Regions from separate parts of the Lactobacillus melliventris genome, predicted to be linked through region 1. Evidence: predicted binding sites of a transcription regulator. Region 1 holds the regulator's gene; each other region holds the start of a gene.

Evidence for each region. The regulator NrdR, encoded in region 1, represses ribonucleotide reductase genes. The targets are predictions, from matches to a motif close to ACACNATATATNGTGT.
Region 2: ACFQ32_RS03110 (deoxynucleoside kinase) is a predicted target of NrdR. The motif match lies at 3,207-3,222, and genes of this name have one in related genera.
Region 3: nrdJ (ribonucleoside-triphosphate reductase, adenosylcobalamin-dependent) is a predicted target of NrdR. The motif match lies at 6,070-6,085, and genes of this name have one in related genera.

The regions. Positions count from the first base shown of each region.
Region 1 is NZ_JBHTMT010000001.1:59,464-70,270, reverse strand. It holds gene ACFQ32_RS00345 (transporter substrate-binding domain-containing protein) at 1-66, opposite strand, end outside; gene ACFQ32_RS00340 (amino acid ABC transporter ATP-binding protein) at 83-820, opposite strand; gene thrS (threonine--tRNA ligase) at 1,018-2,952, opposite strand; gene dnaI (primosomal protein DnaI) at 3,264-4,163, opposite strand; gene ACFQ32_RS00325 (DnaD domain protein) at 4,174-5,532, opposite strand; gene nrdR (transcriptional regulator NrdR) at 5,535-6,002, opposite strand; gene coaE (dephospho-CoA kinase) at 6,004-6,606, opposite strand; gene mutM (DNA-formamidopyrimidine glycosylase) at 6,603-7,433, opposite strand; gene polA (DNA polymerase I) at 7,446-10,121, opposite strand; gene ACFQ32_RS00300 (DeoR/GlpR family DNA-binding transcription regulator) at 10,374-10,807, opposite strand, start outside.
Region 2 is NZ_JBHTMT010000002.1:79,576-90,382, forward strand. It holds gene ACFQ32_RS03090 (amino acid ABC transporter substrate-binding protein) at 1-200, opposite strand, end outside; gene ACFQ32_RS03095 (amino acid ABC transporter ATP-binding protein) at 201-854, opposite strand; gene ACFQ32_RS03100 (amino acid ABC transporter permease) at 870-1,511, opposite strand; gene ACFQ32_RS03105 (deoxynucleoside kinase) at 1,819-2,502, opposite strand; gene ACFQ32_RS03110 (deoxynucleoside kinase) at 2,515-3,165, opposite strand; gene ACFQ32_RS03115 (ABC transporter ATP-binding protein) at 3,859-5,490, shown strand; gene ACFQ32_RS03120 (hypothetical protein) at 5,705-6,121, shown strand; gene ACFQ32_RS03125 (Asp23/Gls24 family envelope stress response protein) at 6,333-6,863, opposite strand; gene ACFQ32_RS03130 (DUF2273 domain-containing protein) at 6,878-7,060, opposite strand; gene amaP (alkaline shock response membrane anchor protein AmaP) at 7,072-7,626, opposite strand; gene ACFQ32_RS03140 (glucosamine-6-phosphate deaminase) at 7,784-8,509, opposite strand; gene ACFQ32_RS03145 (ABC transporter ATP-binding protein/permease) at 8,673-10,807, opposite strand, start outside.
Region 3 is NZ_JBHTMT010000009.1:5,694-16,500, reverse strand. It holds gene ACFQ32_RS09315 (1-deoxy-D-xylulose-5-phosphate synthase) at 1-195, opposite strand, end outside; gene ACFQ32_RS09310 (NAD(P)-dependent oxidoreductase) at 878-1,741, shown strand; gene ACFQ32_RS09305 (cob(I)yrinic acid a,c-diamide adenosyltransferase) at 1,818-2,360, opposite strand; gene ACFQ32_RS09300 (ECF transporter S component) at 2,357-2,875, opposite strand; gene ACFQ32_RS09295 (DUF4430 domain-containing protein) at 2,882-3,274, opposite strand; gene ACFQ32_RS09290 (DUF4430 domain-containing protein) at 3,354-3,740, opposite strand; gene nrdJ (ribonucleoside-triphosphate reductase, adenosylcobalamin-dependent) at 3,764-5,998, opposite strand; gene ACFQ32_RS09280 (YjjG family noncanonical pyrimidine nucleotidase) at 6,636-7,346, shown strand; gene ACFQ32_RS09275 (aldo/keto reductase) at 7,410-8,273, shown strand; gene ACFQ32_RS09270 (pyrroline-5-carboxylate reductase family protein) at 8,288-9,055, shown strand; gene ACFQ32_RS09265 (D-2-hydroxyacid dehydrogenase) at 9,154-10,164, opposite strand; gene ACFQ32_RS09260 (exodeoxyribonuclease III) at 10,490-10,807, shown strand, end outside.

The DNA.
Region 1 (10,807 bases):
ATTACCGCAACCAGATAAAAAGAGCATTCCTATTAATAGTGAGATTGAGCAAATTATTTTTTTCATGATAATGCCCTCCATCTTAATGCGCTATTATTTTGCTTAAGAATTGTTGAGCACGATCTGTTTTAGGCTGCTTAAAAAAGGATGTACTGTCATCATCTTCCACAATCTGACCCTGATCCATAAAGATAACGCGATTAGCTACTTCTTTAGCAAAGCCCATTTCGTGAGTCACAATCAAAGAAGTCATATCGCTGGCTGATGTTACCTTTTTAATTACTTGTAGCACTTCATCAATCATTTCCGGATCAAGTGCTGATGTTGGTTCATCAAATAGTAATAATTTGGGATGCATTGCTAAAGACCGAGCAATAGCGACACGTTGCTTTTGTCCACCGGATATTTGCGCCGGCATATTTTGGGCCTTATCTGCCATGCCAACCATATCAAGCAGATGCATTGCTTGCTTTTTATTTTCGTCTTCCGGTAAATGACTTACAATTCTGGGCGCCAACATGACGTTTTCCAAAACATTTTTATTTTTATAGAGATTAAAATGTTGAAAAACCATTCCCACATCTTGGCGCAACCTGTTTGAATCAGTCTTGGGATTGGATAAATCCTGATTGTTGACTATCAGTTTGCCACCCTGAATTGATTCTAACCGATTTATTGTTCTAATAAGTGTACTTTTACCAGAACCAGAAGGTCCAATCAAAACAACAGTTTCACCTTTATCGATCTGTAAATTGATATTATGCAACGCGTGAAATTTGCCATAAAATTTCTGCACGTCATGAAATTCTACCATTGACATAATTAATGCTCCTTTTAGCAGTTTTAATTTAACTATCCAACCTATTTCTTATCAATTGATTAATTAATCAAAAGTGCATCCCGTCAACACTACATTTTGTTACTCGACGTGCAAATTTTAGCGGTTTTATATTATGGTTTAAGTTATCAAATTATTTCTGCCATCTATATAAACTATTTTTATTAGCTTTTACTCTTTTATTCATTGCGTGAATATGATTTAACATCTTGTTCAATTTCACGAATAAATTCGTCAAAACTCTTTGCTACTTCTTCTTCAGTACCATAGCGGCGAACGTTAACACTGTTGTCCTTGAGTTCTTTGTCACCTAAAACAAGAGTATACGGTACTTTTTGTGTTTGTGATTCACGAATCTTGTAGCCTAATTTTTCATTGCGTAAGTCAGCTTCAGCTCTAAAGCCTCTCTTATTGAGCTCATCACGAACTTTCTTAGCGTAATCTGAATGAGCGTCGAGGTTAACAGGGATTACTTCAACTTGAACTGGAGCTAACCAGGTTGGGAAAGCACCCTTGTATATTTCAATCAAGTAAGCAATGAAACGCTCCATAGTTCCAACAATACCACGGTGAATCATAACTGGACGATGCTCTTCACCATCTTGACCAACATAAGTTAAGTTAAAGCGTTCAGGGAGCATGAAGTCCAGTTGGATAGTGGACATGGTCTCATCAGCGCCTAAAGCAGTCTTAGTCTGAATATCAAGTTTAGGACCGTAGAATGCAGCCTCACCTTCAGCCTCAACGTAATCAAGGCCCATATCATCCATTGCCTTTTTCAGCATTGACTGACTTCTTTCCCACATTTCATCATTGGCAAAATACTTCTTAGTATTCTTCGGATCACGATAAGAAAGTCTGAAGTAGTAATCGGTAATGTCAAAATCTTTGTATACATCCAGAATTAAAGTCAAAATCTTAGAGAATTCACTTTGAACCTGGTCTAAGGTTACAAATGTATGACCATCATTCAAGGTCATTTCTCTTACGCGTTGCAAACCTGACAAAGCACCAGATTTTTCATATCTATGCATCATACCCAGTTCCGCAATGCGAATTGGTAACTCGCGGTATGAACGAATATGATGCTTATAGATTTGAATGTGGGACGGACAATTCATTGGTCGCAATTCAAGCATTTCCCCGTCACCCATATCCATCGGTGGAAACATGTCATCACGATAGTGTGCCCAGTGGCCTGATGTTTTATAAGCGTCAACGTTCATAAGCACTGGGGTATAAACGTGTTGGTAACCGTCAGCGACCTCTTTATCAATGATGTAACGTTCAACTACTCGGCGAATCGTGGCACCTTTTGGCATCCAGTAAGGTAAACCAGCTCCAACTTTGGGATCTACAAAGAATAAATCAAGATCTCGGCCAATTGTTCTGTGATCGCGTTCTTTAATTTCTTCACGACGCTTAATATCGGCATCTAAGTCAGCTTTTTTAAAGAAGGCTGTACCGGAAATTCTTTGAAGCATTGGGTTAGAAGATTGGCCCTTCCAATAAGCACCAGCAACAGATAATAATTTAAACTGCTTAATCTTTCCTGTATTAGGCAGTAACGCATCGAAGCCAAAGTCGATGAAGTCTCCCAGCTTGTATACATGAATTTGGTCATCTTTTTCTGCTTTTAGCAATTCACTCTTATACGGATCATCTTTAAAAATTTCAGATAATTCCGCTTTTGACATGGAAGAAGATGCAATTTTATTTCCAGCTTTAATAACCTTTTTAATTGCTTTCTCTAATTCCGGAAGTTCGTTAACTTTAATCTGGTTTTCCTTGTCAGTATCAACCAAAAATCCATCTTCATTCGCCGCATGCTCACCAAAATGAATCTCAGGATAAGCTTTTTTAGCAACTGCTTCAAATACAAAAGCTACCGTAGCCCGTAAAATATTTAAGCCTGCTTCATCCCTGTCTGTAATAATTGCAACTTCGGCATCTTTATTTAATTCGTAGTCCAAAGAAACAACTTGACCGTTTACTTTTGCTCCAATAGCAGCCTTACCTAAGGATGTACCTATGTCATGTGCTAAAGCAGAAACTGATATTGCATCTTCATATTCCTTTTTAGAACCATCCGGCAAAGTAATTGCAAAACTCATTTTTTCCTCCAAAATCAAATAAATAAAAAAATCCCAGTGCAGTTAAGCACTGGGACGTTAATTAACGTGGTTCCACCCAAAATTTAGTCTGGACTCCAGACTATCTCGTTCAAGATTATAACGGATCCAACCCATTTTTTAATTTCAGGTACGAATGAGTGGGTTGTAACACTAATGGAAGCTTCCAGAATAATGCTTCTCTCTCTGAATCGTATTACAACATGTTCATTCATTGCAGTTAATTATAACCCAATAATTTTTTAATGCAAGTATATTTTCATTAAAAAAATTCAAACTAGACTTTTTAGTCACTAATGCCGCCGGTTGTGCCCAGAAATTACAATTTCAGTGGCTAGAGAATGTATTCTTTCCATTAATCTGGCAGCTTTTACTGGTTCAATGGCATTTTTGGTCTCTTTAAAATGATCTTCTAAGTCATTCATAGCAAAATTGGACGAAAAGAAGGTTGGCAAAACATTATCCATTCTTGCTTGTAAAATTACCGCTAAAACTTCATCGCGTGACCACTGACTCAAATTTTCCGCACCAATATCATCAAGTATTAACAAATCGCAATTTGCAATTTTTTGAACTTCATCTTGCAAACTATTATCATTAAAATGACTTGCCAGACTGGCAATGAAAGTAGGAACATGCAAAAAAACAACATATTTGTTCATAGCAGCAACCTGATTTGCCAGTCCCGCCAATATATAGGTTTTACCAATACCAAAATTACCTGATAAATATAAGCCCTTTTGATGAATATCTCGCGCATAATGATATAAAAACTTTTGAATAGCTGCCATTACTTCTTTTCTTGCGGGAGTCAATTCAATTTGACTCAAACGAATATCATGCAATCCCTCAGGTAAATTAATTAAGCGCAAGTGTTTCTTGATACTAATTTCCCTATCATGAATCAGCTTACTGTCCTCAGGAACAAACTTGAGACTAATGGCATTTTTATTCATGATTAAATCAGGATAGTATCCTTGAGTTACCGGATCTTTTTTATGTTGGCTAAGATAAAATTCAAACAGGCTGGGCAGACTTTTATCAATTATGCTGTCGTTAAGCTGCTCTTGGTGCTGGCTGATAAATTGTTGCACTTTGGGTTCAGCCAATACTTTTTGCTTAATTTTAGCTGTACTTTCCTCATCTGCTTTAGCTGTTTGTCCTTTAACCATAAGTTTTTTGATGGGTTGCATTTTATTTCACCTACTTCATGCCGTTTTGATCTTCAAAATTCTTGAAAAATTCTTTTAATTCTGCACTGGAAACATCCGATTTTACCTTTGGCTTTTGCTTGTTCCAGTCAGTGCCCTTTTCAACCGTTTTTCTGGCAGTATAAGCATGATACCGATTGCTTCTTTGCTTTTGTGCCCTTTTTCTCTTGTCCATGTATTCCAAAGCTTGACTTGCAGTCTTTACCCCGTGTTGCAGCCAATCATGAAGTATTTTATTTGCCAGGCGAAAAGAGATATTAGGACCACTTTTTAAACAAGCATAAGTCAAAACGTTAAGCAATTCTGCCGGTATTCCCTTATCGTTATATAAATTATCAAGCACTTGATATTCACTGGCATCAACAAAATCATTCCGTTCAGTTTTTAAATGATACAAAAACTGGGCTGGAGTATCAGATTGAGCTTTCTGCAATAGCTGCTGTTCATCTTCATTTAAGTGACTATTATTGACAAGCTTGTCTGTTAGTTCTTCTTTTTTTGGCAAATGCCGGCGCGTATCAGTTCCATGAATACTGTTAGCGATAGATTGCTTAATTTGACGCATATTCAAATGATAATCACCATGTAAGCAAGGTATTGCTTCATCAACAAATTCTTGCTCGGAAAGTCCGTACATGCGCATAACAGCTCGAATAGCATCTTCATTCTGATCAATTTCGCTGCCCGCGATTTGATAAATTTCAAATTGCTGCTTCATAAAATCCCAGTCAATATGCTCTTGATCATTGACGGTAGCAAAAGCTTTAGAAACAGAACTGTTTTCTTTAGCAGCTTTTTTCACATCAATAGAAGGATCAATTGCTTCTTGGTCAGGTAAATGAAAAACTTCCATAAAGGATGCAGATACGTTAGGTGCTTCCTTAATTCCACTGATGCTGCTTTGACTTTGCTTAGTTTCTCTAGCAAACTCATGGCTCAATTTATTAAAGGCTGTAACACCCACTTTTTCTTTTAATAAACTTGCTAAAAGTGCGGTGGTAAAAAACTCACTGCTGGAAGGAACACTTTTAAGTTTAAAACATAAAACCTGACCCATAATTTGGTTAGCAAGCAAATGGCTTTCAATTAAACCGACAGCTTCAAGTTTATGCAACGCGGGAAATAATTTTTTGATATCGCAGTCGGCTTGCTCCTGCAAAAAATAGAGACCTTTGGCATCAGAGAGCATCGCTTGCGGATTATAGTCTTCATTTAAGCTTAAATAAACTGCCAGCGCCAGAGATCCTATGAGCGGCTGGTATAATTTGATTAAAACCCGTAAATCCTTCGGAAAAATATCCACCGTGTTAGCAATGAAAAATGGTTGTTTGGGATCATTTGTCTCAAACATAATTAATTACCTTTCTCCCTTTTCGCAATCATATCTTCCATGGTTTTCATGAAGCTGGACATATCTTTGAATTCACGATAAATAGAGGCAAAACGAATATAAGCGACATCATCAATTTTAGCCAGTTCATCCATTACTAATTGACCAATCTTTTTGGAAGAAATCTCACTAACTCCTTGCTGACGTACTTTGTTTTCTACATGATCAACTAATTCTTCAAATTGCGAACTAGATATAGGACGCTTTTGTCCCGCAGCCATGACGCCGTGTAAAATTTTTTTCCGGTTAAAAGGTTCACGAGTGCCATCATTTTTGATTACCAGTAGTGGTGTCGTCTCGACTCTTTCAAACGTAGTAAAACGAAAGCCACAGTTTTCACACTCACGCCGTCGTCTGATTGCACGATTTTCATCACTGGGGCGAGAATCTATTACTTTTGATGCATTTTTATGACAATTAGGACATTCCATATTAATACTCCTCTTTTATTTTAAGAAGCAACTGCTCAAGTTGATATTTCAGATCTTGCTTTGTACCAACATTATTAATTACAAAGTCAGCTAGTTTTTCTTTCTGAGACAAGGACATCTGACTGCGAATACGTTTCAAAGCAGCATCTTTACTTAAATGATCCCTTAACATCAGCCGCTTTAACTGCAAAGATTCAGGTATTGCAATTAATAAAGTGCAGTCACAATATTTTTGACCATTTGCTTCAAACAAAACTGGTGCATCTACAATAATTAAAGGCTTTTTAGCAACCTTGTTTAGCGCAATTTTAGCTTGTATTTCTTTAAAAATCAACGGATGGGTAATTTTATTAAGAATGTCAAGCTGCTTTGCGTCATTAAAAACCATTTGGCCTAAAACTGATCGGTTGATTGATTGATCTTCATTAATTATTTGGAGACCAAACTGTTTTCTAACCAATTCATAACCTTTATTACCAACATTTAAAATATCATGAGCTATTTGGTCACAGTCTATCACGGGTATGTGCTTTTCTTTAAAAAAGATATCTGCTGTGCTTTTGCCGCTGGCTATTCCACCAGTTAAGCCCAAAATAGTTGTCATTTATAAATCACCTGACATTTAGGGCAAAAAGTAGTGCCCCGGCCGTTTACTTTAATTTTTTCAAGAGGGGTTCCGCAACGTTCACAAGGTTCGCCTTTATGACCATAGACCTGCAACATTTTTTGAAAACCGCCGGTCTTGCCATTAGCATCAAGATATGTATGAACAGTAGTGCCCCTTTCTGCTATGGCCAATTCTATCAACGAATTAATATTATCATGCAGTTCTGCTACTTTTTTTGCTGGGATACTATTAGCCATACTTAATGGGTGAATTTTTGTTTCCCACAAAACTTCATCTACGTAAATGTTACCAAGACCGGCCACAACTGACTGATCAAGCAAGGTATTTTTGATATTTTTCTTTTTACGAGCTAGGCCTTTTTGCAAGTATGAAACTGTAAACGCCTGTGAATTTGGTTCAGCGCCTAATTTGCCAATACCGGTACTTTCTTTCTCTGTGCCCGTTGTAATCAACTGCATGCGCCCGAACTTACGCACATCATTGTAACGCAAAGCAGAATTATCGTTAAAAACAATTTGCACATGATCATGTTTATCTTTTTTGGTATTTACTTTGACTAAACGATATTTACCTTCCATGCGTAAATGCGATACCACAGTTAAATGACCACTAAGACGAATAAGCAAATACTTAGCATAACGATCAATTGTTTCTATTCTTTTACCAGCTAACTGCTTTTTAAATTCTTTTGCATCACCAGTTATTATTTTAGGATACCAAACAGTTACTTCTTTAATCGTTTTTCCCTTAATCAAGGGAAGTAGTGTCCGCCTGACAGTTTCAACTTCTGGCATTTCGGGCATTAAAATTACTCCTTACTTAGCATCAAACCAATTGTGACCATAACCAGAATCAGCTACAAGAGGAATATCAAGTCTCACAGCAGACTGCATAACTTCTGGCACAATCTTTTTAATTGTTTCTAATTCATCTTTTGGTACATCAAAAATCAATTCATCATGAACTTGAACCACCATCTTAGTTTTAAGATGCATCTCATCCAATTTTTTCTGCATATTAATCATCGCAATCTTGATAATATCTGCAGCTGAACCTTGAATTGGTGAGTTAATCGCAGTTCTTTCCGCAAATGACCGCACATTATAATTCTTGGCATGAATATCAGGTAAATAGCGCCTTCTGTGCATAATTGTTTCGGCATAGCCTTTTTCACGGGCAACTTGAACTGCCTTATCCATATAATCCTTAATTTGCGGATATTGTTCAAAGTAATTATCAATAAATTCCTTAGCTTGTTTGCGACTGATATTGAGATTTTTAGATAAGCCATAATCAGAAATACCATAGACAATACCGAAGTTTACCGCTTTTGCTCTGCGACGCATTAACGGCGTAACGTCAGAAGTTGATTTCAGATGAAAAATTTTCATAGCCGTATGAGCGTGGATGTCATAACCCGTTCTGAAAGCTTCCTGCATTTGTTCGTCACCGGAAACCTGTGCTAAGACTCGTAATTCAATTTGAGAATAGTCACAAGAGAAAATGTAGCCATCTGGTTCACTTGGCACAAAGGCTTTTCTAATTTGCTTTCCTTCTTCCGTTCTGGTAGGAATGTTTTGTAAGTTAGGATCAACTGAGGACAAACGACCAGTAGCAGTCAATGTTTGTAAATACCTGGTATGAACCCGACCGTCTTTTTGGATAACATCCAGTAAGCCATTGACGTAAGTTGACTGGATTTTAGCAATTTGCCGGTAAGTCAAAATTTGATCAATAATTGGGTTTTCATCTTTTAACTGATTCAAAACATCAACTGAAGTCGAATAACCGGTTTTAGTCTTTTTAACAGGCTTTAAGCCCATTTTTTCAAACAAAATATGACCTAGTTGTTTAGGTGAATTAATATTAAATTCTTCACCGGCTTCATCATAAATTTGCTTTTCCATTTTCTTAAGGTCAACCGCAAATTCATCTTGGAGCTGCGTTAAGGTATCAGCTTGGACTTTGATACCGTTTATTTCCATGACAGACAGAACACGGGCTACAGGGATTTCAATATTGGCAAAAAGATCGTCTTGCTCATGTTCTTTTAGTTTAGCCAGCAGAGTATCTTTTAAGTTTGCGATTGCTTCAATTTTGCCAGCCAAATGGTTGAACAACACCTGATCGTCCTCTGGAATATGGACGCTTTTACCTTTGCCATAAACATCATAATCGCTTTTAACCGAATTATCACCGTACATGCGACAAATTTCACCCATGTCGTCAGAATTATTTTCGTTATTGATTAAATATGAAGCAAGTAGCATATCATAATCAATAGAGCGAGCGTGAATACCCAATCGGTTCAAACCAACTGTAGTTCGTTTTAAATCAAAGACATTTTTGGCAATTTGCTTATTTTCCAGAATATTCTTAAGTTGCGGCTTTTTTAACAGGTCAACATTGCGACTCACATATATTTGCTTATCTATCTTAATGGCAAAGCCAACAAATTGCGCTAAATGATAATTGGCACCCAACATTCCTAAGTAAAAAGTAATAGTTTGGCCAGCTTTAACTGCAAAATTATTAATGTCATTTTCTTCAAGCGCTGTAAAAGCAACTGCTTTATTATCTTTTACTGGTTGGTCTTTTTGCCCAGCAGCACTTTCAGGGTCTAACTGGCTTAAAAACTTGCGAAAGTTCATTTTTTCATAGAATCTGCGCAATTTTTGATAATCGACTGCACGCCTTTTTACATCATCAATCCCAATGGTTAACGGGGTATTACGATCAATTGTCGCCAGCTTTTTACCCAGTAGAGCCTTATCTTTATCATTAATCAGGTTTTCCTTCATTTTAGAAGGCTTCATATCATCTATATGATCATATAAATTTTCTATTGAGCCATATTCCTGGATAAGTTGCGAAGCTTTTTTGGGTCCTATTTTAGTAACACCAGGATAATTATCAGAATTATCACCCATTAATGCTTTCATATCAATGAATTCAGTTGGAGTAACACCATTAACTTCTTTCATGTGTTCAGGGGTATAAGCTTCCAAGTTTAAAACCCCTGATTTAGTAACCATAACAGTGGTTTGAGGAGATGCCAGCTGCGTCAAGTCCTTGTCGCCCGTAACAACCGTGACTTTAAAGCCCTCTTTTTCTCCAATACTTACAAAAGTACCAATAATGTCATCAGCTTCATAGTTATCAAGCTCATATGTAGACAAGCCCAAATCATGCAAAAGTTCCTGAATGTACGGCAGCTGTTCAGATAATTCTGATGGGGTCTTTTGTCTGCCACCTTTGTAGTCAGCATACATCTTATTTCTAAAAGTAGTTTTACCTGCATCAAAAGCAACCAAAACATGGTCAGGTTCAACGTCATTCAGCACGACATCAAGCATATTTTTAAATGTATAAATGGCATTTGTGTGCAATCCTTCAGGATTTCTAAAATTTTCAAGTTGGCGGTATAGTGCATAGAAAGCACGAAAGGCAACTGAATTACCATCAATTAAAAGTAATTTTTTATCAGCCATTTGATCTCCTTAAATTTAAACCAAGTTTCTTTATTCAACTACCATTTTAACAGTTTTTCCATTCATCTTGCATAATACCGATTTTTTAACAAATTAGTTATATTTGGTTTCTCTCTTAAGATTATCACTTCCGATTTTGCTTATTTCACTTTTGTATATGATTTTTAGAACCTTCTTTAAACAAAAACATCAAACTCCTATTGGGTTTGATGTTTCTACTAAATATAATTTTAATTAAGTTTTATGTTTTAGTTACGGACAAATAATCTTTGTTTCTTTAGCAATTTGAGGGTCATTTTCATTAGAAATTAGGATTGCGTCTTTTAATTCTAAAGCCTGAACATTTGAAGATAGGCCAAACTTGCTTGAATCAGCTAATATAAAAGATTGTGAAGTTCTTTTTGCGATCAGCTGCTTCTTTATTGCTTCATCAAATTGTGGTGTTGTGTATCCATTATTAATATCAACACCATTCATGCCAAAAAACGCTTTATCAAAATGGAGCCTGGATAGTAAATCGTTGGTTAATGCACCAGTAAGTGAAGAAGTGACTCCGTTATAATTGCCACCTATTAAAACTATTTCAGCCTTAAAATTACCAACAATATGGCATACTTGTGTATTCGTAGTATAAATTGTGATTCGCTTATTTTTTATTTTATCAAGCAGGAGAGTACATGTTGTAC
Region 2 (10,807 bases), on a different contig from region 1:
AACTGACCATTTTTTTGCCTAAAATCCATGGGCACAAAAGTATCATCTACACCAACTGTAACATACCCACGCTGCTTGATATGGGACCAATTATCAACTTCGTTAGCTTTTCTATTAATTGACACACCACTGCAGCCAGAAACAAAGAAGATAGAACAGACGAGCGTTATTGCAAGAATTAAGAGGCGCTTAGTTTTCACTTATATTACCTTCTTATCATCTAATGCTTTAACTCTAAATACTTGATCAGCAACTTGACTGGCGAATTCCATGTCATGAGTCACAATAATTTGTGTCATTTTGTTATTATTTTTAAGTTTTAAAATTATTTTTCCGACTTTTGTTCTTAAATCTGGGTCCAAAGCAGAGGTGGGCTCATCATAACATAAGATATGAGGCTCCATTGCTAGCGCACGTACAATAGCTACTCTTTGTTGCTGACCTCCAGAAAGCTGATAGGGATAAAGATCCTCTTTACCAGTTAAATCCAGTTGTTGCAATAACTTTTGTGCGTGAGTTTGCGCCTGCTCTGCAGTTTCTTTTAAAACTAGGGTTGGTGCCAAAGTAATGTTTTCAATTACAGTTAAATTAGGAAAAAGCTCATAGCTTTGAAAAACGACTCCGATAATATGACTTTTGCTATCAGGAGCAGTCGGGTCGAATTTTTGCCCATCCCATAAGAATTCACCTGAATCAATTCTTTCCAAACCACTTAAGCAGCGCAATAAAGTGGTTTTTCCCGCTCCCGAAGGTCCTACAATGGCCAAAATCTGTTGGTCAGGAATAGTGAGGTTTAATTTGTTTAAGATAGTGCGTGAGCCAAATTTTTTGGTAATGTTTTTAAGTTCTAGCATATTGTTTCCTTTAATTTACTTCCACTTTGCAAAATTGCGTTCAATTTTCTTTAGCAAAAATGATGCTATACCAGTCATTAGTAAATAGATTATCCCGACTATCATTAAAGGAATCAGTGTTACGTCTCTGGCAGTAGCAACATTGCCGGCACGTAAAAGTTCACCTAGACCGATGACATAAACAAGCGAAGTATCCTTAACCAGGTTGATAACTTCGTTTCCGATTGAGGGTATGACAATTTTACTAACTTGCGGAATTATAATATGTGTCAAAGTTTGCCAGTAATTTAGTCTCAAAACCCGTGCACTTTCATATTGTCCTATTGGAATTGACTGAAAGCCTCCACGGAAAATTTCTGCGAAATAAGCTGTGTAGTTTAAGATAAAAGCAAAAAGCGCTGCATCGTAGCGTTGAAAAATTATTCCGACTATGGGTAAGCCATAAAAAATAAAAATTAATTGTAACAAGAGTGGGGTACCCCGCATAATCCAGATATAAAATTTTAGAATTAATCGTAGAGGCTTAAAATGTGACAGTAAGCCTAAGCTAACTATAATCCCTAAGGGAATAGCAGTAATTAAAGTCCAAAAGAATAAAATTAATGTCATTTTTGCACCTGCAAAGAGAGAGGGCATAATTGAAAGGATATAATTCATTTTTCTCCTTCTTATAAAGTTAATTTAATAGGGCGGGTAAATGATTAGCCTGCTCGAGCAAATAAAACTGGATAAATTGATTAAAAAAATATGTGAAAAATATATGATTCAATAATAACATAGTTTTCTGATTTTTTATTTGAGTAAGTAACAAAATATTTAAATTGTCATCCAGCTATCTAATTGCTAGAGCTCACTTTTAGAGCTTTTACTATAAATTAAACAGTACTTTAAAATAGCAATAGGCAACATAAAAAGGCCATTAGCACATAGTTCTAATGACCTTTTGATCATAATTTATTTATTGTTAATCTATTTGAATATTTGTAGACTTATTCCATGATTCGGGTAATTTACCCATTTCTTTTAATTTGGCAACAATTTGATCAAGTACAACTTCTCTAGCCTGCTTATCAGTCATAAAGTCTAGCTTGTCACCATCTATCTCCATTTTAGGTGAGTAGTCATACTTTTCATACCAAGGTTTATAGTAGCGTAAAAGCCGCTTATAATAATCTTCCAGTGTTGCATCATAGCTCAATTGTTCATAAGGTCGACCACGTTTTTGAATTCTTTTAATCATGGTATCGTATGAAACTTTAATATGAACCAGCAAGTCTGGATTTTTCTTAGGCATATGTTTGAGCTCACTCATCATATTATTAAGCAGTTCGTAATAGGTAGCTACTTCTTCTTTGGTGGCCCGACCAATATCTGCGTTCATCTGAAAGAAAAGGGCGTCTTCATAGATTGAACGATCAAGAACGTTGTTATCATCAGTCAATGCATCCTTGATACTACGAAAACGAGTGTTTAGGAAAAATACCTGAAGTAAGAATGCGTATTTTTTAGGATCAGCATAAAAAAGTGGCAATACAGGATTGTTATCGACACTTTCATAAAATGGTTTGGTTCCTAAATACTTAGCTAATATACTGGTTAAACTGGATTTACCGGCTCCAATTGGCCCGCTTAAAACAATAACTGTCATCACGTTCCTTCTCTATTCTAAATTGCCTATTGCGTGCAATTTGTCATCAATCTGATTTAAAACTTCTTTTTTGGCATCTTCATCGCAGATAAAATCGTATTTATCCCCGTCGATCTTAATCTTAGGAGATGCATCATATTTCTCATACCATGGTTCATAGTACTTAATTAGCCTAGCGTAATAGTCTTTTAAACTAGGATCGGTACTGATTTGCTCAAATGAACGCCCCCGCTTTTTAATGCGTTTAAGCATTGTATCCAGGGAAACATGAATGTAAATTAGTAAATCTGGCTTTTTGCTGGGATTACCTGGGGTATCTTCCATCATGTTTTCGAGTAAACTGTCGTATATCTTAAATTCAGTAGGGTCAGCTACTTTACTGTCCGCGTTCATTTTGAAAAAGAGTGCATCTTCATAAATTGAACGGTCTGATACACTATTTTTTTCACGAATTGCCTGGTTGATTTGTGCTAAACGATGGTTAAGCAGATAGATATTAAGCAAAAAAGTATAGCGTTTCATGTCTTGGTAATATAAAGGAAGAACAGGATTATTATCAACTCCCTCATAAAAGGCTTGTGTACCTAAGTGCTCAGCTAAAATACTAGTTAAACTGGATTTACCGGCTCCAATTGGCCCACTTAAAACAATAACTTGGATCACGTTCTTTCATAAATACAATATATAGATTCTTATTTAGTTTAATACGAGATATAGTGGTATACAAGCAAAAAGTAAATTAAAATTTTAATCAAAAAGTCAAGTAATTTTGTATAATACAGAATAAAAAATTAAGTATTCAAGTAAATAATTTATTACAAAATTAGATGTTACACGTGAAACCAAAAAATCTGACTGATAAATCTTAATTAATTATTTTACTGAGGATTGATGCCGATATCATTCGGTGTTAAGCCCTTTTATTCTGTACTTTGATTCTTTCGATGCTGTGATAAATAAAGTAGTCAATAATTGCTCGTTTTGATTGCATTAAGTATAATAAGTGATTTTGCAATTATAGAACGAATTATTTTTTTAAGGCTCGAAAAAGTTGCAGTTGATATTTATATACTGCTGCTATGGGAAAATTCTAAGAATGAAAATTAAAAAGAAATTGTTTTAATGTTAAAAAAGATATAAGATAGTAAGTAAATTATAAAATTATTAGTAAATGATGGAAGTAAGAGGGCATAACTGATATCTTGAAAAGATTTTTATCTTTAGATAGTACAACTCCTGCTGTAAGTACCATTTAAGAGTCTTTTGAAGAAGTAATGCAAAAACCATATTATTCTATTAAACCAAAATCATTTTAGTATTAACTCTAAAAATAGGGATTTAGACAGGAAGTAAATCATGGACGATACTATAACAAAATTTTCGCTTTGGACCTACATTAAACGTAATTCAGGCATGTATGTAATTTTAGCCATCCTCTATTTTGGGCGGAATTTAGCACAAACTGCTGCCAGCATTTTTAAAGGTAATGCACTTACTGCTTTGACTCAGCACAGTTTAAAGGGCTTTATTGTTGATACAGGTTTAAACTTGCTTAGCTGGGGCTTTTTTCTGATTTTCTTTTTTTGTAGTTCACGGTATTCCGCTGTAATCATCAAGGCCGTCGATAATTCCATTAGGAACGCATTAGCCCATATAATTGGTCGCCAAGAGTATGAAGATTTCAACAAGCACACGGAAGCTGATTATGTTTCCTGGTTTACTAACGATATTAACCAAATTAATCAAGATGGCTTTTTCAGTTTAGAGCAAACATTTAGCAGCGCACTCCTAGGAATTATTGCCAGTGTCATCCTGTTTTTTTACCATCCACTCTTATTTGTAACCACTTTGGTTTTTGCTGTTATTATGATTTTATTTCCCCGTCTTTTTAAGAAAAAGTTGGAGGAATTATCGCAAAAACAAAGCAAGCAAAATGAGGTGTTAACGTCAAAAATAACCGATGTTCTTGAGGGCTTTGTCAACCTGCTCACGCTTGGTCAGCAAAAATTGCTCAATAAAATAGTTCTTGCGGCATCAGATAAGACTGGACAGGCTCGGGTTAATTACATTACGGAAATGTCATTCTCTAATTCATTGATTAATCTGATAAGTATATCTGCTCAAACTATTTTAACTGTTGAATCCGGATACCTGGCCTTTCACAATCAGATTCCAATTGGAGCTATTTTAATTGTTGGTTCAATGTCCGGGAATGTTTTTGGCAGCTTGACAGAAATCAGTATTGATCTAACTTCAATTCGGGCAGTTCAACCTATTTTTGACAAATATAATAAATTAGCTAATACGCAGGAAAAAACAGGGGACAAGGATGTTGCTCCTTTGACCCAGCAAATTGCATTTAGCGATCTTTCGTTCAGCTACCCCAATAGTGATAGACCTATTTTAACGAATGTTGCCGGCAGCATTAAGCGAGGAGAACGGGTAGCTATTGTTGGACCGTCAGGCTGCGGTAAGTCGACCCTGGTAAAATTAATTGGTGGTTTATTAACCGGCTACCAAGGATCACTTACCTGGGATAACAATGAATACCGTGAGCTTAGTCTGCGGTCGCTACATAAGCAGATCGCTTATATTGACCAGTCAGCCTATATTTTTGATGGCAGCCTGCGTTATAACATCACTTTAGATCGTGAGGCAACTGAAGAAGAGCTGAAGACTGCGATTAAACGTGCAGGTTTGGAAAAATTTGTCGCTGACAGCGCCAGCGGGCTTGACACTGTTTTAAAACACGCCGGTAACAATATTTCGGGTGGGCAAAAGCAGCGAATTGCACTGGCACGGCAATTGCTGGGTAACCCGCAGGTTATTTTGGCCGATGAAATTACTTCCGCAATTGATGAAAAGGACGGACAAAAAATCGAACAGAGCTTGCTCAATTTGAACGATATCACTCTAGTCTACATTTCCCACCACTTGCGACCTGAAATTAAAAAGCAGTTTGATCAAGTAATTGAATTAGGAAAATAGAATGCTGAGTCTTTTATTGACCAATTAAATAAGCTGTGAAACTCTAGTCTTTTAGATTATGGGCATAGTGTTTTATGCAGATACAGTCAATGAAGATACTCTTAAATGCAAATGTAGCTATTACCTAATATTCTGCAGAAATAAGCGGCAAAATTGATGGCTTCCTAGGAGATATAATGTTTCCACGCACCGCCTTTTAAATGGAATGATAAAAATGAATGATGAACAATTTTTTAAATTAAGAAAGATACTAGATCTTTTTAAAAATCAAGCTCCGACAGCTATTATTGAAGAGAATGTAAATAGCGTTGAAAATTATAAGGCAGAATCTGCTGATGAGTATAATAGAGCAAAAAGATATCTTGGCGAAAATAATAACTCGTTTAAATCTTTTCATGTAAGTGTGGATTCAGCAAAAGATTTCTTGTGTTTATTGAACTTGCTGGGTGCAATACATGCAAATTTTAATATACGTTCAAAGCCTTTTATAATAGAAGGAGAAGAAAGCAGTAAGTCGCTAAAAAAAGAGAACGACTATTTTAACAATTGGATGGAGTGTTTTTCAAACTATGAATTTATGATAGTTAATTTCGATGAAACTGCTTTAGACCAGGATCAATATTACGGTTAATTTCATTAATTCATAAAAGGTAGTAGAGTTATGAAATGACCCCCAAATTTAGGACAAATTTGGAGGCTATTTTTATGACTAAATTATCTAAACAAGATAAAATTAAAATCAAACTAAAAGGACTAACTCCGATTGAATATCGGCAATTAGTCCTTAGATATCAACTAAAAAAGTGTCCAAATTTTAGGGTTAACATCAAAAATTATGCTTATTATTTAACTCTAGATTCTTTAGATTCCTTTTTCTTTTCTTCAACTTTATCTTGAGCTTTGTCTTTTTGATCGCTGATTTTATCCTTAGTGTCATTAGCAGCACCGGTGATACGGTCCTGTAAGCTGACAGAATCTTTTTCGTGTTGCTCTTTAGTTTTAATGTCAACTACTGTAACATTGACTTCAACTGTATCAAGACCGGTCATTTCTTTAACTTTTTCTTGGATCTTTTCTTTAATTTGATCATATAGCTTGGTAATGTCTACGCCATATTCTGCAACGATCTCAATATCAACGGCTACCTGCTTTTTGCCTACTTCAACATTTACGCCTGAAGTGACGTCATCGCTATTAACAATTTTATCGGCAATATTTGAGAAAAAGCCGCCGTTAACTGTTAAAAGACCTTTAATGTCAGATAAGGCAATACCCACGATTTTTTGAATTACCTTTGAATCATATTTTAAATCGCCTTTAACTTCAGGCTTTGAACTACTTTGATTTGAACTTGATTGTACCATATTGTATATACTCCTTATATAAATTATTTATTCTGCAACATTTTTTTGAATACCGGCCAGTAATGTCCAACTAAAAAGCCGCAGACTAACATTACGATGACGAAAATAGTTTTGAAAAATCCCAGTATCAAAAAGCAAAATGCCAGTAACACGCCAATTACGGCACCGCTTATTTCTGGGAGGTATTTTTTATATTCTTCTTTCATTTTGACCTCCTTTATTGAACGCGCCTTTCAGGCTTATCTGCTTTGTGATAATTGATAAACTTGATGTTAATTTTTGGTTTTTGCTCAATTCCTAGCAATTGCTTCAGATTCTTTTTTAATTCTTCAAGATAGTCGTTAAGCAGGGCAGCAATGTTTTCACCAGGGCCCAAGTCACCGCCGATTTTAATTTTAATTCGGCGTTTTGTTAACTTGGAACTAACCTTTGCATTATTTAAATAAGGTAAATCGGCAAGTGAATTCATTACATAGCCATTAATGGCCTTGGAAGTAACCTTAACTTGACCATCACTTTTATGAATTAAATTAAAGTTTCTTTGGACTGGCCAAAATAGGATGACAATTAAACTAACAATTAGTATTATAAAAACAATTATACTAATACCAATTAAATACCAGGCAAATATCGGGTTAATAGTACCTAAATGAGGTAATTTAATCTTTAAATACTTTTGCCAAAAACTACTGGTTTCCCATATTAAGTAACAAGGCACAGGTAATAGTAATAACATGCCTAATACCAATAGCCACTTTTTACTCCTCTTCAACTTATCACCATCCTCTCAGGGTTCATCTTAATAATAATACTGATTATTTTAACAGACTAATAATATGCACCATATGTATACAATAACAGTTCGCAAAATTGCGCACAAAAAGAGCGGTGTTTTAATGCACCGCCCTTTTTAGCTTAATATCAGTTAATTACTTATTGTATGTTGAACTTAATTTACTTGCTGCAGCCTGGTCCACAATAAGAGTGACATTTTGATGTTGTTGCAAAACTGAAGCTGGTACGTCTTCTGTTACTGGACCTTCAACCATCTTTTGTACAGCATCAGCCTTATTATCGCCAAAAGCCATAATTACTATTTCTTTGGCAGACATTATATTTGCAATGCCCATGCAGATAGCTGATTTAGGGACTTCGTCAATGTTATTGAAGAAGCGAGAATTAGCTTTAATGGTATTCTCTGTTAATTGTACTTCGTGGGTAATAGAATCAAATGAAGTTCCAGGCTCATTAAAAGCAATGTGACCGTTTTGTCCTAATCCTAATAATTGAAGATCAATTGGATTTTCTGCAATTATTCTGTTGTAGTCAGCTGAAGCACCTTCGGGATCCTTAATGGCTTTGATTCCATCAGGAACATAAGAGTGTTTAAAAGGCTTTTTATCAAACAAGTTTTTTTGCATAAAATAATGATAACTTTGGTCATTATCGGGAGTTAAGCCAACATATTCATCAAGGTTAATACTAATTAAATTGCTGTTATCCAAATCACTTTCGGTCCATTGCTGGTATAAAGTAACGGGAGTTGAGCCGGTTGCCAAACCGATTACCTTAGTGCCATTAGCAATACTATCTTTAAATAAGTCAAAAGCCTTCTTACTGCCACTGGCTTTATCTTCTGTGATAATAATTTTCATTTTTATTTACGCCTCCATATTAGTTAAGTTAATTATAAATTGGTATATTCCAATTTGTCAACAGGATGCGACAATAGATATTACTTTAAAATTATGCAAAAAAGAGCTTACCTATATTTGTTTCACATGTAACAAATATTAGGCAAACTCTAAAATACTGTTTTTATTCACTTCTTAGTGCAATTGCTGCATCTTTCTTAGCTGCCATCCGCGCTGGCAAGTGGCCGCCAATCATAGTTAAAATGGTTGAGATAATGATTAATATCAGGGCATGCGTAGGGTTAAGCTGCGCCACATTGCTTAAGTCAGTAATTGAGTAAAGAAGACTATTAATAGGGAAGACCAGCAACCAAGCAATGAATACACCTAAAACCCCAGAAAAAACACCTAAAATAAATGTTTCGGCATCGAATACCCTGGTAATGTCTTTTTTACGGGCACCAAGTGCCTTTAAGATTCCTATTTCCTTAGTTCTTTCTAAAACAGAAGTATAAGTTAAAATACCAATCATAATCATTGATGTGACTAAAGAGATTGCGGCAAAGGCAACTAAGACAGTAGTAATACCATTAAGCAAGCCGCCGGTCATCGAAGTAACAGCGCTTGACATATCAGTATAGATAATCTTATCTTTTTTCTTTTTACCACGATTCCATTTATCTAAGTAATCAAGTACTTTATCTTTGGCATCAAAGTCATTAGGATAAATCATCATACTAGTTGGTATGGTGGAACCACCAATTGACTGCATCATTTGTTTCTTTTCCTGAGAATTCATACTTTGACCAGTCATGACATTTTGAGTGGTCTTTTTCTGGGCTTTTACTATCTCTGAAGCTTTATTTTTATTGATAACATTTTGTGTTAACTGGTCACTGTAGGCAATTCCTGCTGACAAAAGTGCCATAGAATTTTGGTCTTTTGGCCTGATGACGCCTACAATCCGCAGTTTGGTTTTGCTATTATCGTACATAGAATTACTGATTTTTTGCGGAATAAACATACCTGTCGGTAATTTCTGATAATAGTCATTGTTGGCGACAATTTTGAAGGTTTTACCAACAAATTTGGGATACTTTATTTTTTGACCAGCTTTAACTTTGAAACCTAGGTTTTTAATAATATTAATATTTAACTTGTTTTCATTATCTGTTACTAAGACTAAATCGGTAGCTTTATGTGGCCACGCTCCAGACAAAAGTTGATAATTTTCTTTCAGGAAATTACTTTTACCAGAATTAAGTGTAGTAGGAAATACTGATGAGCCTAACCCAGTAGCACTAATTGCTTGCATCCGCATCTGGGCAGCTGCTTGAGAACTGTCTGAACTAGCAGAAATGGGGGAGAATTGGACTCGCTTAATTTTATTATCGTTACGTGTTAGTAAATTTAAGTTAATTCCACGCTGATAGGAAATATTGTTAGCATAATCAGGATTTATTTTTTTAATGTAATTAACATACTTTTGACTAATTTTATTTTGATGAGTCGATTCTTGCAGTCTATCTTTTTCAACAGTTAAATAGCCCCGATTTTTGACATTCTTATCAGATTCGTTACGGTCTTCAATACTTGAAGCATCGGTGGCGGTTTGATTGATGGTAACGGGATATTTGGCTAGTGCCTTACTCATCGTTGTATCAATCTGCTTTTGAAAGCCGTTGGATAAGGCTAAAACAACTGCGATAGATATAATTCCGATACTTGACGCAAAGGCTGTCAAAGTTGTTCTGCCTTTTTTAGTCATAATATTGGTAAAGCTTAACTTGATGGCGTTCCAATACGACATTTTTGTCCGTTTCAGCTTAAAAGTATCTTTTTCTTTTTCTGGATTAAAAGGATTGGAATCATTTAAAATTTTACCATCCTGAAAGTTGACGATTCGGGTGGCATATTCCTGAGCTAAATTAGGATTATGTGTAACCATAACTACTAAGCGGTCTTTTGACAGCTTTTTAATCAGCTTCATGATTTGCTCAGATGTTTCAGTGTCAAGAGCACCGGTCGGTTCGTCGCACAGTAAGATATCAGGATCATTGGCTAAAGCGCGCGCAATTGCGACACGCTGCATTTGACCACCAGATAGTTGATTGGGGTTTTTAGAAATATGGTCCTTTAAGCCAACTTGGGTTAAAGCGTCTACTGCTCGCTTATGACGCTCAGAAGCAGAAACTCCGGATAAATTCATGCCCAATTCGACATTAGCAATAATTGATAAATGCGAAATTAAGTTATAGTTTTGGAAAACAAAGCCGACAGAATTATTTCTGTAGGCGTCCCAGTCTGTTTCCTTAAAAT
Region 3 (10,807 bases), on a different contig from region 1:
AAAGACATAATGGTAGGCAATTGTGGCCTCCACAATTCCTAAGTCGGGACCAAGATGCCCTCCTTCAGCCGCATCTTTTTCTAAGATTAATGTTCTGATTTCCTGGGCTAATTTTTCCATTTCAGGGATGCTTAATTTTTTAAGATCCTGGGGTCCGGCAATTTGGTTTAATAAGAAATCTTCATGTTTGTTCATATAAAAGTGCCTCCCTGCACTAATTTGTTTCATATTTATTAATTATAATTATAAAATACTTTATTGTGGTAACGAGCTGACATTTATATAAATTGCTATGTTCAGCAGGATAAATTTTATAATTATCAAAATTGTAGTACTTAAAGTTAAGGTTAAGTCAAATAGTAACCTAATTTTTTAGTTAAAAATGATATGGCACCGTTTAAACTATAATTACAGGTGCGTTTATAATTGATTTAATCCTGATTTATGATTTGAAAAGCAATTTGCTAATAGGTAAAAAATAGTTAAAAAATTAAAGGGCGCTTCAAGGCTGCGCCAGCAAGAAGAATTATTAAGAGTAATTTACAATCTCTTAATGATCTGCATTGAACAACAGGCTTATAAGGAAGCGCGGCATTTTGTTAAAGCTGCTAAAGCATTAAAATGAGGCCTAAACTTTTTTTTATCAAACTGTATTAGTATTATTGGAAAATATAATCAAATATCATTTTGTGCATAAATCAGAGTGCATATCTAAGTGCAAGTGGGCCATCAAGAATTTTACTTTATTAGGGATGCTGGAATATGGTGGACAGGCAGAACTATTTATTAATCAAAATCTAAATACCTGCTTATTAAAGATAAGTTAGTGGTATGATTAAATTGTTTAGAAAACGTTTTAATAAGGGAGATGTTGATGATGAAAATAGGTTTTATTGGCACTGGCGTAATGGGTAACGCAATTTGCCTTAACTTATTAAAAGCTGGTCACAAACTGTGGGTCTATAACAGGACAAAGAGTAAGACCGATAATCTGGTTGCAAAAGGTGCTACTTGGTGCGAAAATCCTAAAGCTGTAGTTGAACAAACTGATACCATTTTCACGATTGTTGGTTTTCCAACTGATGTTGAGCAAGTTTATTTCGGCGATAACGGTATTTTACAAGCTGAAGTTAAGGGTAAAAATCTGGTAGACATGACCACTTCCAAGCCGGCTTTAGCGCAAAAAATATTTGCTGCGGGTGAAAAGCAGGGTGCAAAAGTCCTTGATGCTCCCGTTTCAGGCGGTGACCTCGGAGCAAAAAACGGTACACTGACCATCATGGTTGGCGGTGATGAGTCCGCATACCAAAACTTGGAACCTATTTTTAAGGATTTCGGTAAGCAAGTTCACTATTTTGGACCAGCTGGTGCGGGACAGAATACTAAAATGGCTAACCAGATCATGATTGCAGGCACTATGACTGGCATGACAGAAATGCTGGTTTATGCCAAAAAGGCCGGCCTTGATCTTGAAGCCGTCCTTAAAACTGTTGGTGCTGGTAGTGCTGCTAACTGGAGTTTAAGTAACTACGGTCCGCGCGTCTTAAAGGGTGATTATACTCCAGGCTTTTTCAGTAAGCATTTTTTGAAAGACTTGCGCATTGCTTTAGAGACAGCAAAAGAAATGAAAATTGACTTGCCGGCTACTGCAGAAGCTAAGAAGTTATATGAGATACTTGTTGATGAAAAGCACTTAGGTGATTTGGGCACACAAGGTTTAATTAAACTCTGGTGGCAGTAAAATACTAATTTAAGATAAAGAAAAAGTGGAGTAATTCTTGGTTGGAACTACTTCACTTTTTTAAATGCTAATAAACTTATTTGATTTTACTTTTGACTTCAGGAACGCCATCCAGTACGTTGGCATAGCGCGCTAGAATGAAAAGGTAATCTGATAAGCGGTTGATATACTTTAAACAAGCAGGAGCTAACTTTTGCTCTTCGGCGTTTAATTTAACCATGGAACGTTCAGCGCGTCTGGCAACTGTCCGAGCATAATGTAAATGAGTTGCCGTAACCGAACCGCCAGGCAAAATGAAATGGGTTGTTTGGGGTATTTTCTTATTAAGTTCGTCGATTTCCTTTTCTAGCTTGGTTACTGTTTCAGGTGTAATCTCTTCGTGCCTTTTGACAACAATATCGCTTTCTAGTTCATATAAGTCCCGCTGTAAGTTTTGGATAGGATCATGCAATTCTTGGCATTTAGCAGACAAATTGGCAATTACGACACCGAGGTATGAATCAAGTTCATCAATATCACCGACAGCAACAATTTGCAGGTCATATTTAGGAACCATTTTACCGGTAACCTGTTTGGTAAAGCCTTGATCGCCTACCTTAGTATAAATTTTAATCGTCATAAAAGCCTCCGTTTGTAATGATCAAGCGCAATATTCAGTGGCTTGTAGAGAATCGGGTAGAATACCAAATTACCAATGGCGTGGTAGGTATCAAAGACTAAACTACCAGCCCAGTAGGCCAAGAATGCGTTAAAGCCGCCGAAAATAGACATACCAAAGTCGACAAAACAGCCATATTCCCAACCGAGAAAAACGGCGAGAATCAGTTGCAAAGTAAAATGCTTTTTCAATGGCGTGAATTTATCCAGCAAAGCAACGGTTAAGACGCAGCCGCCAAAGGCTAAAACTTGCGCCACAGTCCAAATGCCAAAGCCTAAGTAAATGTTGGAGACCACCATGGTTAAAAGAGCTAAGGCAAAGCCAAAGCCGAAGCCGATATTCAACGTTACAATCATTAAAATATCGGTTACCGGCTGGACATTAGGCACAGGAATTATTTTAAAAATTCTCAGCGCTACGCACATGGCTGTTAAAATCGCTAGTAATGCTAATTTCTTAGTTGAATTACGTGCCATAACAAATTAGAAATTAACTTTTGCTAAAGTAAACTTAACCTTATCTTTATTTGCCAATTTTTGGATTGCGGCACCTTTTTGAGCGAACTTACCATTTATTTTGTAAGTCCAATAGATTTTTTTACTTGGATTTTGGCTCTTACCAGCTATTGAAGTAATAAGTCCATGGTCACTCTTTATTTTCCAGCATTTTTTTAAACCACGCATTACAGTTGAATGCTTTGGCAATTTAATAGTCTTCTTCTTGTAGGTCTTATTATGTACTTTTAGAGTGTAAGTAACTTTGATCTTACTGCTGGCATCAACCTGTTGGACATTTTGAGTTGTTTCATAGCCTGCAAAGGTAAAGGTAAAAATGGTGGCTATTCCGGTCAAAACTGATAATTTGCTTCTTTTCATATATAAACTCCCAATCTATTAATATTTTTGTGCAAGCACTAAAATAGTTCGTACTTAGTCACTTGCACGGCCAATAGTTTTACTTCATTTTGGCTAAAGTAAACTTAACTTTGTCTTTATTTGCGACTTTTTGCTGGTTAGCACCCTTGGTAGCGTATTTGCCATTGATAGTGTAAGTCCAGTAAATTTTCTTTTTAGCATTTTGCTTTTTACCGTCAATTGCCGTGATAAAGCCTTTATTACTGTCAACTTTCCACGCCTTTTTCAAACCGGTCATTACAGTAGATTTTTGCGGCACTTTAACTGTCTTTTTTTCAGTATCATTTTTAGCAGCTAAAACATAGCTAACGGCAATATTATTATTTGTCTTAGGTTTTGGCTTTGTCTGGTTGTTCTGACAACCAGATAGGCTAAAGGCAAAAATAGCGGCAACGCTGGCAATTACTGGTAATTTACTTTTTTTCATGACTAAAATTTCGCCTACTTAATTTATTTAACAGGACATGCACCAGATTCACAGTCGGTTTGATCGACTAACTCCAAATCTTTTTGATCATCGTTTTGCTCGGCAAATACTTGAGCAACATCACCGGTGATCTCAGCTTTTCTTTCTTCATATTTTTCTTTGTCAATAGGTTCTTTTGGCGCTTGTTTCAGTGAGCCACCATAATATGGCAATAAAGAAGTTGACTTAATCACATGCCGGTATTGTTTAAACAGTGGTGTAATCTTGTCCCCTTCATCGCTTTGGAAGGTAACCGTACAACTGACTGCGTTATCTGACCAGTAAGTTTGCAGGAATGCTTGTGTTGCAAACTGTTCTTCAATTGAAACCGTGCCAGCTGAGGCAAAGTTCTTGCTGTCGGCGTGAGCTGCACGCAATGGAAATTCAACACAAGTTGTGTTTGGTGAGTAGATATCTGGTTCTGAGTAGTAACCACAGGCATCGAGCGCTTTAAGCAGTGGATCTGAAGCTTGGAAGCGAATCCGTTGAATGAGATAGCCAGCATAGTGGAAGTGCATCCCTTCAGAAGCTCCAGCTAATTTGGCGACAGTACCTGAAGGCTTAACAGTAGTATGTTTAATCGACTCGTTGCAATTTAAGGTCTTGCTGTATTCTTTATCAGCATCAACGACAGCTTGGTAAGCGGAAGTGACCATTTTAATTCCTTGAGGATCGTAAATTGGCTTCTTGATTTTTTCACCGGTTTCTTCATCAACGCTGTCTTCAAAGCCGGTAACAACGCGGTGACCTAAATCATTTAAGAGCCAGTCCTGAATGCCTGACATTGAAACACCAATTCTCCTGTTCTTGGAAATGATGTTGCGGGATATTTCCCAGTCGTAGTCACTAAAGGTTACTCGTTTAGCAAAGCGAGTTGCCAATCTGAAAACATCTTTTAAATCCCAGTTTTCTTGTTCGGCAATATACGGGAATACTTCAAACAGGTTGCATGGTTCACCATTACCCAAGGAAATTTCTCCACAAGGGTTAGTACCTTCAACATCACCGTCAATATCTTTTTGATAACCGTCAATGATCCGGCCATAATTACGAGATAGATCCAGGTTAACTATTCCCGGTTCACCATTTTCTCTAATACCGTTTGCGATTGGTTCATATTCATCAAAGTTAGAATCAATGGCTACACTGTTGTTTGAGGCCCAACGGTGGTGGTAAAGTTTGTCTTTATCTTGTTTCATAGTGATAAAGTTTTGGTCGGTGCTTGTACCTAAAGCTAGTTCCGCTGACCTTCTTACATTACCAGCAACGACTGTTTTACCAATCAGGTTGCAGATATCTGTACAATCAACAGAAGTTAAGTTGCCGTCAGCCCGGTTGTTAATAATGTTGTTAATATCGAAAAACATTTCCACTAAGGGCATAGGACCAGAAGCGGTACCGCCAAAGCCGTGAATTTTAGCTCCGTAAGGACGAATTCTGCTGATGTCAAGTACCAGCTTGGTCTTATTCTCGGGATTAGTTTGATTGAAGTGCATGTCGATTAAACGGGCATTAGCTAAAACCCAACCTTCACGAGTATCAGGCAAATTGTAATAAACGTAATCTGATTTGTCCTTGCTTTGCTTGGCCCACTCATCTTTATCCGTTGCACCAAGTTTAACTGAATCAGCGTATGAAGCACTCTTTTTATCAATTACAACCGTTAAATCAATTTTATTATCAACTGTAGGAATCTTTTTAATATTGTCTTGGACAACAGAAAAGCCAACGCCGCCACCTTTCATTGATTCGTCAAAAAGAAATGAAAAAGGCATTGAAACTGCTTCTTGCGTTTGACCTAAATAGTCGGGAACTATATGGCTATCACCGTATTTTTGCGGCCGAATAGCAATAAACCAGCAATTATTTAACGAGTCACCATTGCGCTTTTGGTAGTCGGTGCCGGAAACCCACAAATTACGTCCAGAAGGTGTTGCTCCTAAACCGTAAACTAGTTTAAATAAATCCTTGGCTTCGTTTGTTAGTTCAGCGACTACTTCTTTTGAAGGAGTGCCTTTGAGTCGAGGATCAAGGTTAATGTTGCCCTCAATTACGCGTTTAACCGTTTCGTCCCAATTTTCGGAACGATTTTTTTCAGGAAGCCACCTGGCATAGGTCCGTTTATAAGTAACCCAGCCTAGTTCTCCCCAATGGGGGGTGACATTTTGTTTCACTTGATCAATGTAACCCTGATCCAACGTTATGCTCGTATTTTTCATATTCAAAGTCACTCCTTAAAATTGATTATTGTTCCACAGACACATTATCTATGGTGTTCAATAGAACTATACCACAATATCTTGTACTTGTGAGAGAAAGATTTGCTTTGGGACACAAGAAAAAGTCATAACGTGATGTGCGAGTAAGTTATCGAGGTTAATAAAAAATCATATAGCATTCGCAGATATAAAAAAGCATAATAAGTTATAAATGACACTTATTATGCTTGAATATATGTTTAATTTTGGGGATAAACTAGCGTCTAACTAGGGTAAATATGAGAAAAATGACTCCCAGAAAAACAGCTACCGGAATCAGTAATTGAACAAAGAAAAAGAAGGTCAGAGCACAGGTCAGAAGGAAAAATAGAATTTTAAAAAAGCCAAGACCCATTTTGATAAAAAGCCAAATGAGAAACAAAACCAATAATAGTGTAAACATGCCCAATCACCCCTTTTGCTAAAATTAAAGGATATTATAGCTGATTTTGTGAAATTACAGTAGCAATGTAACCCAAAATTTAAAAATAGTTAATTTTGTTCTTTATCTGTGAAATATTGTTATAATGAATCTCCACACTAATTTTTAGTGAATACGTGTTATATTCTGAGGAATAGTTGGAGAGGAAGAACATGCTTGCGTTATAAACAAATAATTTTTGATGTTGATGATACTTTAATTGACTTTGCTGCTACAGAAAGTTTTGCTCTGCAGAGTCTTTTTAAAGCGCACCAATGGCCGTTAACTGATGAGCTGCAGCGGGACTATCATGCATATAATCAAGGTCTGTGGCGTGAGCTTGAGCAGGGCAAGATCGACTATGAGCAGCTGAGTAAAATAGCTTTTGCCAATTTTATTCAGGCTAAATTCGGGATTGAAATTGACGGCTTAGCAGTAATGAACGAATACCGCTCTTATTTTAGTGAAGCTCACAAACTGCTTCCGGGTGTAGTTGATACTTTACGCTATGCCAAAAAACAAAATTATGCATTGACTATTTTAAGCAATGGCGAAGCATATATGCAAAGACATCGGCTACAATTAGCCGGAATCGCTAATTATTTTTCGTTGATTGTGACATCAGAAGAAGCAGGATTTGCTAAACCTGATACCCGTATCTTTGATTACTTTTTTGCTCATACTAAAATCGGCCCGGAACAAACAGTTTTCTTTGGTGACGGTTTGCAGTCAGACATACTAGGTGCAGAAAAATATGGCTTTGACAGTATTTGGTATAACCACCGGAAACGGAAAAATACGATGAACTTGCATCCGTTATACGAAGTAACTACCTATCCTGAATTTGTAGCTTTACTTAAAAGCGACTTCCAAAAACAACCGCAATAACTGCTATCTTTTACTGTAGAAGTATAGTTCAATCCGGTATAATGATGGGAGAGGTGAAAAATTATGACTAGCAAAATTCATTCTTTAAATGATACTTATGAACTAAATAATGGCGTCAAAATACCGGTTATCGGACTGGGAACCTGGCAAACTCCTGACGGTGAAGTTGCTCAAAAAACCGTTGAGAATGCACTAGATCTGGGCTACCGGCTAATTGATACTGCTGCCGCATATGGTAACGAAGAAAGTATTGGTCGGGGGATCAAAGTAAGTGGAGTGAACAGACATGATTTGTTTGTGACCACTAAGTTGTGGAACGACCACCACGGCTATCAAAAAACTAAAGCTGCCATTGACGAAAGCTTGACTAAGTTAGACTTGGATTATCTTGATTTGTATCTAATCCATTGGCCTAATCCGGCTCCTGTACGTGATCACTGGGCTGAATTAAATGCGGAGAGCTGGCAGGCAATGGAAGAGGCAGTGCAGGCAGGAAAAATTCGTGCAATTGGGGTCTCTAATTTTAGACGCAAGCATTTGGCTGAACTACTGAAAACTGCCAAAATTCGTCCGGCTGTAAATCAAATTTACTTGAATCCTAGTGATATGGAGGAAGACGTAACAGCTTATAACAAAGAGCTGGGTATTCTCAGTGAAGCTTACTCACCACTAGGCAGAGGAGATTTATTTGCCAACGAAACAGTAGTTTCTGTAGCCCAACACTATGATAAAAGTCCAGCACAAGTCCTGTTACGCTGGTCGTTGCAACATGGCTTTGTTCCATTACCAAAATCGGTTCACCGCGAGCGTCTTGAATCCAACTTACAAGTCTTTGACTTTACTATATCTGAAGAAGATATGGCTAAACTTGATGGTTTGCATGGAGCAGGTAAGTTAGCAAACGATCCAGATCAGACGGATTTTTAAAAGGTGAATAAGTGATGAAAATTGGCTTTATTGGGGCTGGTAAGATTGGCGCCGCAATTATTAAGGGCTTGTTAAATGCTAAAAATCCCAGTGAAGATATCTATGTTTTTGACGGCGGACAGCACCATACAGCGCAAAAACTTGCAGCTAAGCTGCACTTAACCTTGATTAATAATTATGATGATTTTAAGGATTGTCAAGCAGTGGTAGTTGCAGTGGGCGGTTCAATTACTGCAACCATCATCAAAAATTTAGGCCAAAAATATCATGGCATAATTTTGTCAACTGGTGGCGGTGACCTGACGCAGATTAATGAAAATCTTCCGCAAGGCACTACCTTTGCCAAAGTTGTACCCAATACACCGGTTCAAGTTGGTGCTGGAATTACTGTTATTAGTTTTCTGCCAGATGAAAAGCCGGAAATAATCGCTGCTGTGAAAAAGATTTTTACTCAAATGGGAGCAGTATATGTCGTACCCGAAAATTTACTGGGTATCTATGGTACGATAGCCGGTTGCACACCTGCTTACGTTGACTTGATGGTTGCGGCTCTTAGTGATGCCGCTGTACAAAATGGCGTTAAGCGGGCAGAATCATACGAAATAGTTAACCAAATGCTTTTGGGTACCAGTAAATTAGCATTAGCTAGCAAGAAGCTGCCTGAAGAATTAAAAGATGAAGTCACTACGCCAGGCGGTTCAACCATCAGAGGCGTCACCAAACTGGAAGAAATGGGCTTTAGAAACGCATTAATTCAAGCTGTTAATGCTTCTGTCAATTAAATTTAGCCTAAAAAAGACATCAGATAATTTTATCTGGTGTCTTTTTGTATTATTTGAAATGTTAAAAGTGTATTTAAGAAGGGAAATAAGTGTAGAAATTAAAACTCTTTATTTAAATCAACTGGAGTATCAGCTTTTTCACCCTTAATTAACTTCAAGTTGTTGTCAAAGGCCTTAACGACCATGTTGCGTACAGCGTGAGTAGTGTAGAAGGCTGTGTGTGGTGTAACCAAAACATTTGGCCGTGCAATTAAGTCAGCCAGACGCTTGTCAGGAAATTCTTTGCCACTAAAGTCACTGTTGAAAATACCAACTTCGTTTTCGTAAGTATCCATTACGAAGCCAAAAATCTTGCCTGAATCAAGACCGCGCACAACTGCATCTGTATCAACTAATGGTCCACGAGAAACGTTGACGATCACAACGCCGTCCTTCATCTTCTTGATTGAATCATCGTTAATCATGTGAACATTTTCTGGAGTATCAGGAACGTGAAGTGAAATAACGTCAGCCTTAGCGTAAAGCTCATCTAAGTCGTCAACGTAGTAGCCCTTCTTTTCCAATTCTGGGTTCTTGAAAATATCGTAGGCAATAACTTTAGCGCCAAAGCCTTCCATAATTCTCATGAATACTTGACCAATATGACCAGTACCAACAACACCAACTGTTTGGTCACGTACTTCGCGACCAATTGTAGGTGCCCAGCGAAGATCATGCTTAGCGATTTTTTCGTCCATTGCCTTATCTTGACGTAGAACTCTGGCAGCCTGAATGGCAGCATGTTCAGCAATGGCATCTGGTGAATAAACAGGAACATTAGTTATCTTGAAGCCTAATTCTTTAGCTTTCTTTAGGTCGATATTGTCAATACCAACGTTACGGATTGACCAGTTATGAATACCTAATTTATCCAAAGCTTCAATTGTATCAGCTTTATAATCGAGTTGCTGGTAAGTTACGACACCATCAGCACCTTTAGCTAATTCAGCTGTTTCAGGGGTAAGAAGTTGATCAGTGTAATCAACCTCAACATCCTTGTGAGCTTCCTTCCATTCATGTACATATGGTTCCTCATCTTTACGAATGGCATAAGCATAAATTTTAGTCATAAAATCTAACCTCCAAAGATTATTATTGTTATCTCTTGTGCTATTATACACTTGCCTAAAATGATTTAAAAATATAAAATTGTGAAAAATAAATTTTTGCAAAAACCGCGCCGCAGTAGTAATCGCTTACAATATTGTGTATCAAGGGATTAAGCAATATTAAAAAAATTACGAATTTTTTTGCTGAGGTCGTGAAAAAAATAACAGCATTTTTGAGCAAATCAGATTAAATTTTATGTCAAAATAATACTGGTAAAATTACTGAAATTTTGAGTCCCCGTGAAAAAACTATATAATGAAAGAAATGAATAATAAGGAGAAGAATATGATCTTAATTTCGTGGAATATCGACTCACTAAATGCTGCTTTGACCGGAACTTCCTCACGTGCAGTGGAGACACGTAAGGTTTTAGAAAAAATACATGCCCAAAATGCAGATATTGTTGCCATTCAAGAAACAAAATTACGCTCCACGGGTCCTACTAAAAAACATGTGGAAATATTAACTAAAGAGTTCCCTGAATATGATATAGTCTGGCGTTCATCAGAAGAACCAGCTCGTAAAGGTTATGCCGGAACTATGTTTTTATATAAAAAAGAACTTAAGCCTAAAGTAACTTATCCTATTATTGGAGCACCAGAG